2 regions of the Streptomyces sp. NPDC004732 genome follow, and region 1 is predicted to be linked to the other one. Evidence: predicted binding sites of a transcription regulator. Region 1 holds the regulator's gene; the other holds the start of a gene.
What was found. The regulator HrcA, encoded in region 1, represses chaperone genes, less so after heat shock. The targets are predictions, from matches to a motif close to TTNGCACTCNGNNNNNCNGAGTGCNAA.

Region 1 (3,708 bases):
CTCCTCCGCAGTGGTGACAGTGACGACGGTCAGCGTGTTGACGCGGGCGAAGGAGTCGAGGACGTCACGGGTCGGGCAGCCGAAGGTGAAGGAGACGAGCGGCACGGGATCGTCGAGCAGGATCGCGAGCTTGGCGTCGTACCCGTCGTCGCGTCCGCTGTCCGGGTCGCCGAGCTCCGTCTCGTACCAGGTGGCCTCACCGGCGAGCTGGTTGCGGTAGACCTCGACGGCCGCGGGGTCCGCGGAGTCGGGCTGCGGCATGAAGAGATTGACGCCGAAGGGCCGCGAGGTGAGGCCCCGCACCTGTTTGATCTCCTGGTACATCCCGTCGGCGGTCTTGTACCCGGCGGCGAGGAACCCGAGCCCCCCGGCCTCGGCGACGGCCGCGGCCAGCCGGGGGCCGGAGGCACCGCCCGCCATGGGGGCCTGCACGATCGGACAGCGGCAGAGATCGGTCAGTGCGGAGGACATGACGGCATCGTGCCACGGTCCACTCCACCCGCCGAATCGTGCCCCGTAAGGGGCGCGGGGAACTGCGCGACCAGCCCCCACGACCCGCAGACAAACGAGAAGCCCCCGGCGCCGGAAGAATCCGTCGCCGGGGGCCAAAGACCACCGCTCAAGGCGCTACCGCCCGTTGAACGCGTCCTTCAGGCGTGAGAACAGCCCCTGCTGGCCCGGCTGGAACTGCCCCGTGGGCCGCTCCTCGCCGCGCGCCTTCGACAGCTCGCGCAGCAGCCGCTCCTGCTCGGGGTCGAGCTTCGTCGGCGTGAGGACCTCGACGTGCACGATGAGGTCGCCCCGGCCGCCGCCGCGCAGGTGCGTGATGCCCCGCCCGTGCAGCGGGACGGACTGCCCCGACTGCGTGCCGGGCCGGATGTCGATCTCCTCGAGACCGTCCAGCGTCTCCAGCGGCACCTTCGTGCCGAGCGCCGCCGCCGTCATCGGAATGGTGACGGTGCAGTGCAGATCGTCGCCGCGCCGCTGGAAGACGGCGTGCGGCAGCTCGTGGATCTCGACGTAGAGGTCACCGGCGGGACCGCCGCCGGGGCCGACCTCGCCCTCGCCCGCGAGCTGGATCCGCGTGCCGTTGTCGACACCTGCGGGGATCTTCACGGTCAGGGTCCTGCGCGACCGGATGCGGCCGTCACCGGCGCACTCCGGGCAGGGCGTCGGCACGACCGTGCCGAAGCCCTGGCACTGCGGGCAGGGCCGTGAGGTCATGACCTGGCCGAGGAAGGACCGGGTGACCTGCGACACCTCACCGCGGCCGCGGCACATGTCACACGTCTGGGCGGAGGTACCGGGCGCGGCACCTTCACCACTGCAGGTCGTACACACCACAGCGGTGTCGACCTGTATGTCCTTGGTGGTCCCGAAGGCGGCCTCGTCGAGGTCGATCTCCAGCCGGATCATGGCGTCCTGGCCACGGCGCGTGCGCGAGCGGGGCCCGCGCTGCGACGCCGTCCCGAAGAACGCGTCCATGATGTCGGAGAAGTTGCCGAAGCCGCCGGCGCCGAAGCCACCCGCGCCTCCGCCGCCGCCCGCCTGGGACAGGGGGTCGCCGCCGAGGTCGTAGACCTGCTTCTTCTGCGGGTCCGACAACACCTCGTACGCGGCGTTGATCTCCTTGAAGCGCTCCTGAGTCTTCGGATCCGGATTCACATCCGGGTGAAGCTCTCGCGCCAGCCTCCGGAAGGCCTTCTTGATTTCGTCCTGGGAAGCGTCGCGGCGCACGCCGAGTACGGCGTAGTAGTCCGTGGCCACTTACGACTCCGCCAGGATCTGTCCGACGTAACGTGCCACTGCGCGTACTGCTCCCATCGTTCCCGGATAGTCCATGCGGGTCGGTCCGACCACGCCGAGTTTGGCTACTGCCTCGCTTCCCGAACCGTAGCCGACCGAGACTACGGACGTGGAGCTGAGTCCCTCATGGGCGTTCTCATGACCGATCCGTACGGCCATGCCCGAATCCTGCACCTCACCAAGCAACTTGAGGAGCACGACCTGCTCCTCAAGGGCTTCGAGAACGGGCCGGATGGTGAGGGGAAAGTCATGTCCGAAGCGAGTGAGATTGGCGGTGCCGCCGATCATCAGCCGCTCCTCCGTCTCCTCGACGAGTGTCTCGAGGAGGGTGGAGAGGACGGTCGTGACGGTGCCGCGGTCCTCGGCCTCGAAGGCCTCGGGCAGGTCCTGCACCAACTGTGGCACGTCCGCGAAGCGCCGCCCCGCGACCCTGCTGTTCAGCCGGGCCCGCAGGTCCGCGAGCGCGGTCTCGCCGAACGGTGCCGGGCAGTCGATCATGCGCTGCTCGACCCGCCCCGTGTCGGTGATCAGTACGAGCATCAGCCGGGCGGGGGCCAGCGAGAGCAGCTCCACGTGCCGCACCGTCGACCGCGTGAGCGACGGATACTGCACGACGGCGACCTGCCGGGTGAGCTGCGCGAGCAGCCGCACCGTACGCCCCACGACGTCGTCGAGGTCGACGGCGCCGTCAAGGAAGTTCTGGATGGCCCGCCGCTCCGGCGCGGTCATCGGCTTGACGCCTGCGAGTTTGTCGACAAAGAGACGGTAGCCCTTGTCGGTCGGGATGCGCCCCGCGCTGGTGTGCGGCTGGGCGATGAACCCTTCCTCCTCGAGCACCGCCATGTCATTGCGGACGGTGGCCGGGGAGACCCCCAGACGGTGTCGCTCGGTGAGCGCCTTGGAGCCGACGGGCTCCTCCGTCCCCACATAGTCATGGACGATGGCGCGCAGCACTTCGAGCCTGCGTTCACTGAGCATCGCGCACACCTCCAGCTGTCTCCGTCGCTCACGACGGGCCCCGGCAACCCCCGAGCCCCCTCGCCTGGCACTCACCGCGGGCGAGTGCCAGCACTTCAAAAGGTCAGTGTACGGCCGTGGGGTACGGGCCCGGCAAGACAGCGGCTGCCGAACACCGCCCGTACGGATAGCGTCACCGTATGAACGTGACGCCTGCATGGGAAGCAGCGGGCTGGGAGCGGCTCGCGCCACGCGTGGGACGGTGCCGCCTGCCCGTCTGGGACTGCACGGCGGGGCTCGTCGTCGGCGACGACGCGGCCCTCATGATCGAGGCGGGTGCGCATCTGGCCGAGGGCGCGGCGCTGCGGACCCGGGCCCGGCAGATCCTGGGCGACGGCCGCAGGGTCACCCACCTCGCGCTCACCCACCCGCACTTCGACCACGTCCTCGGGGCCGCGGCCTTCGCGGGCGTGGAGGTGTACGGGGCGGTGGGCATCGACACGGTCCTCGCCAAGGGCCGCGACGAGCTGCGCGCGGACGCGGTGCGGCACGGCCTGGCCGCGGACGCGGCGGCCGAGGCGGCCGACCTCCTGGTCTCCCCGCACCACCTGGTGTGCGGGGAGTGGACGCTCGACCTGGGCGGCGGCCTCCAGGTGCTGCTCGCCAACGTCGGCCCCGGCCACTCCGGCCACGACCTCGCGGTCCTGGTGCCCGGCACCGACGGCGGCCGGGAGGTCGTCTTCTGCGGCGACCTGGTCGAGGAGTCGGGCGAGCCGCAGGCGGGTCCGGACGCGGTGCCGAAGCACTGGCCCGCGGCGCTGGACCGGCTCCTGGACCTGGGCGGCGAGGACGCGCTCTACGTTCCGGGGCACGGTGCGACGGTAGATGCGGCTTTTGTCCGCGCCCAACGCGCCACACTCGCAGCCCGCTTCGGCGTGTCGTAGC
Region 2 (3,708 bases), on a different contig from region 1:
CATGTCACCGCCCGGCATGCCGCCGCCGGCCGGGGCAGCGCCCGCCTTCTCCGGCTTGTCGGCGATGACGGCCTCGGTGGTGAGGAACAGCGCGGCGATGGAGGCGGCGTTCTGCAGGGCAGAGCGCGTCACCTTCGCCGGGTCGAGGATGCCCTCGGCGATCATGTCCACGTACTCACCGGTCGCGGCGTTGAGGCCGTGGCCGACGGTGAGGTTGCGGACCTTCTCCACGACGACGCCACCCTCGAGACCACCGTTGACGGCGATCTGCTTGAGCGGTGCCTCCAGGGCGAGCTTCACGGCGTTGGCGCCGGTCGCCTCGTCACCGTCGAGCTCGAGCTTCTCGAAGACGGCAGCGGCCTGCAGCAGGGCCACGCCACCACCGGCGACGATGCCCTCTTCGACGGCAGCCTTCGCGTTGCGAACGGCGTCCTCGATGCGGTGCTTGCGCTCCTTGAGCTCGACCTCGGTCGCGGCACCGGCCTTGATGACGGCCACGCCGCCCGCGAGCTTCGCCAGGCGCTCCTGGAGCTTCTCGCGGTCGTAGTCCGAGTCGCTGTTCTCGATCTCGGCGCGGATCTGGTTGACACGACCCTGGACCTGGTCGCTCTCACCGGAGCCGTCGACGATCGTCGTCTCGTCCTTGGTGATGACGACCTTGCGGGCGCGGCCGAGCAGGTCGAGACCGGCGTTCTCCAGCTTGAGGCCGACCTCCTCGGAGATGACGGTGCCACCGGTGAGGATGGCGATGTCGCCGAGCATGGCCTTGCGGCGGTCACCGAAGCCGGGCGCCTTGACGGCGACGGACTTGAAGGTGCCACGGATCTTGTTGACGACCAGGGTCGACAGGGCCTCGCCCTCGACGTCCTCGGCGATGATCAGCAGCGGCTTGCCGGACTGCATGACCTTCTCGAGGAGCGGAAGGAGGTCCTTCACGTTCGAGATCTTCGAGTTGACGATCAGGATGTACGGGTCGTCGAGCGACGCCTCCATACGCTCCATGTCGGTGGCGAAGTACGCCGAGATGTAGCCCTTGTCGAAGCGCATGCCCTCGGTGAGCTCAAGCTCGAGCCCGAAGGTCTGCGACTCCTCGACGGTGATGACGCCTTCCTTGCCGACCTTGTCCATCGCCTCGGCGATGAGCTCGCCGATCTGGGTGTCGGCGGCGGAGATGGAGGCCGTGGAAGCGATCTGCTCCTTGGTCTCGACATCCTTCGCCTGCTCAAGGAGGGCGCCGGAGACGGCCTCGACGGCCTTCTCGATGCCGCGCTTGAGGGCCATCGGGTTGGCACCAGCGGCCACGTTGCGCAGACCCTCGCGCACCAGGGCCTGGGCCAGGACGGTCGCGGTCGTCGTGCCGTCACCGGCGACGTCGTCCGTCTTCTTCGCGACCTCCTTGACCAGCTCGGCGCCGATCTTCTCGTACGGGTCCTCGAGCTCGATCTCCTTGGCGATGGAAACACCATCGTTGGTGATCGTGGGGGCGCCCCACTTCTTCTCGAGGACGACGTTGCGACCCTTGGGGCCCAGGGTCACCTTGACGGCGTCGGCGAGCTGGTTCATGCCGCGCTCGAGGCCGCGCCGTGCCTCCTCGTCGAACGCGATGATCTTGGCCATGTGAAGTGGTCCTCCCGGACGCGGTGGAAACACAAACGGATCGTGGGGTGCCCGCGACGGACGGCCTGCAGCCCTTGTGGTTCCTTGCCCCACTCGGCCTGCGGACCTCACCGGTCCGATCCAAGTTCTGTCACTCTCACTGGGAGAGTGCTAAGCCCAATGATTAGCACTCGACCCCTGCGAGTGCAAGCGCCTCTCGCAGATCCCGGACAGGCCCCTGGCCTACCCCGGACACCCCGGACGCACACGAGGGGCCCGTACCCCAGATGGGATACGAGCCCCTCGCGATGCTTGCTTCGGTGGTCGGTCGCGCCGAGCTAGACGGCGAGCTTGACCATGTCCGCCTGCGGACCCTTCTGGCCCTGCGAGATCTCGAACTCGACTCGCTGACCTTCTTCAAGGGTGCGGTAACCGTCCATCTGGATCGCGCTGTAGTGGACGAAAACATCCGCACCACCGTCGACCGCGATGAAGCCGTACCCCTTCTCCGCGTTGAACCACTTGACGGTGCCCTGAGCCATGCCTAACTCCCCTATTACTGGCCCTTGCACAGGACCGCACTTCGCGGACCCGGGTCAGACCTCACCCCCCACTGGTAGGGGTGTGCGCCGGAACGCGTCGACCGCCGCTGAATGTATCTGTCCAACTGCCGTCTGCAACAGGTCAATCGGACGAGAATTCTGGGCACGCGCGATCGGTAATATGCGGAGAATTCACCGGAAGTCAGGGCAAGTCGGGCCAGGCAAATGCCGCATAAGGATCAAATGGGCAGCGCTCTTTGGCTACTTCTTGTCGGCTCCAGGCCGACTTCGTATATGCACTCGGCACTGACGGCGAAGCACGCTTCCCAACTGTACCGCGCTCAACCATGCAGAATTGCCCCCTCCGTTTCTCTCGCGGAGGGGGCAATTCAGATAACGCAGGGTGCTTGCGTAAAGATTCAGCCGCCGGCGACGGCGGGAATGATCGAGACGCCGGCGCCGTCCGGAGTGGCCGTCTCCAGGCCCTGCTCAAAACGGACGTCGTCGTCGTTCACGTACACGTTGACGAAGCGGCGCAGCTTGCCCTGGTCGTCCAGGACGCGGGCGGCGATGCCGGTGTGGTTCTTCTCCAGGTCGGCGATGACCTCCCCGAGGTTCGCCCCCTCGGCGGCGACCTCGGACTTGCCGTCGGTGTAGGTGCGGAGAATGGTGGGGATCCGGACGTTGACGCTCATGGTGTTCACCTCAGAGGTTCGGGGGAGACGGCGCCCCTGGAAGGGGCGCGGGGAACTGCGCGACCAGCCACAGCGGGCCCGCAGGGAAGCTACGACCTATCCGGCAAGACCCGCGGAGCGAAACGCGTCGAGGCTCGGCTTGATCGTCGCGGTCGCCTGAGACCTCTCGGCGACCGCGTCGAGGGTCTTCAGACCGTCCCCGGTGTTCAGCACCACGGTGGTGAGGTTCGGGTCGATGAGCCCGGCGTCGACCAGCTTCTTGGTCACGCCGACCGTCACGCCCCCGGCGGTCTCCGCGAAGATCCCCTCACTCCGAGCGAGCAGCTCGATCGCTTCGACCACCTGCTCGTCGTTCACGTCCTCCACCGCACCACCCGTGCGCCGCGCGATGTCCAGCACGTAAGGCCCGTCGGCCGGGTTGCCGATCGCCAGCGACTTCGCGATGGTGTTCGGCTTCTGCGGGCGGACCACGTCCTGGCCCGCCTTGAAGGCCGCCGACACCGGCGAGCAGCCCTCGGCCTGCGCGCCGAAGATCTTGTAGGGCTTGTCCTCGACGAGACCGAGGGCGATGAGCTCCTTGAGCCCCTTGTCGATCTTCGTGAGCTGCGAGCCGGAGGCGATCGGGATGACGAGCTGGTCGGGCAGCTGCCAGCCGAGCTGCTCGCAGATCTCGTACGCGAGGGTCTTGGAGCCCTCGCCGTAGTACGGCCGCAGGTTGACGTTGACGAAGCCCCAGCCCTCGCCCAGCGGGTCGCCGATGAGCTCGGAGCAGAAACGGTTCACGTCGTCGTAGTTGCCCTCGATGCCGACGAGCTCGCCGCCGTACACCGCGGCCATGACGACCTTGCCCTGCTCCAGGTCGTGCGGGATGAACA

Region 2: groL (chaperonin GroEL) is a predicted target of HrcA. The motif match lies at 1,745-1,771, and genes of this name have one in related genera.

Annotation. Positions count from the first base shown of each region.
Region 1 covers NZ_JBEXJR010000009.1:334,111-337,818, forward strand. The annotation lists gene ABZV77_RS28155 (nitronate monooxygenase) at 1-471, opposite strand, end outside; gene dnaJ (molecular chaperone DnaJ) at 628-1,767, opposite strand; gene hrcA (heat-inducible transcriptional repressor HrcA) at 1,768-2,784, opposite strand; gene ABZV77_RS28170 (MBL fold metallo-hydrolase) at 2,970-3,707, shown strand.
Region 2 covers NZ_JBEXJR010000017.1:2,369-6,076, forward strand. The annotation lists gene groL (chaperonin GroEL) at 1-1,617, opposite strand, end outside; gene ABZV77_RS36590 (cold-shock protein) at 1,935-2,138, opposite strand; gene ABZV77_RS36595 (MoaD/ThiS family protein) at 2,558-2,833, opposite strand; gene thrC (threonine synthase) at 2,930-3,708, opposite strand, start outside.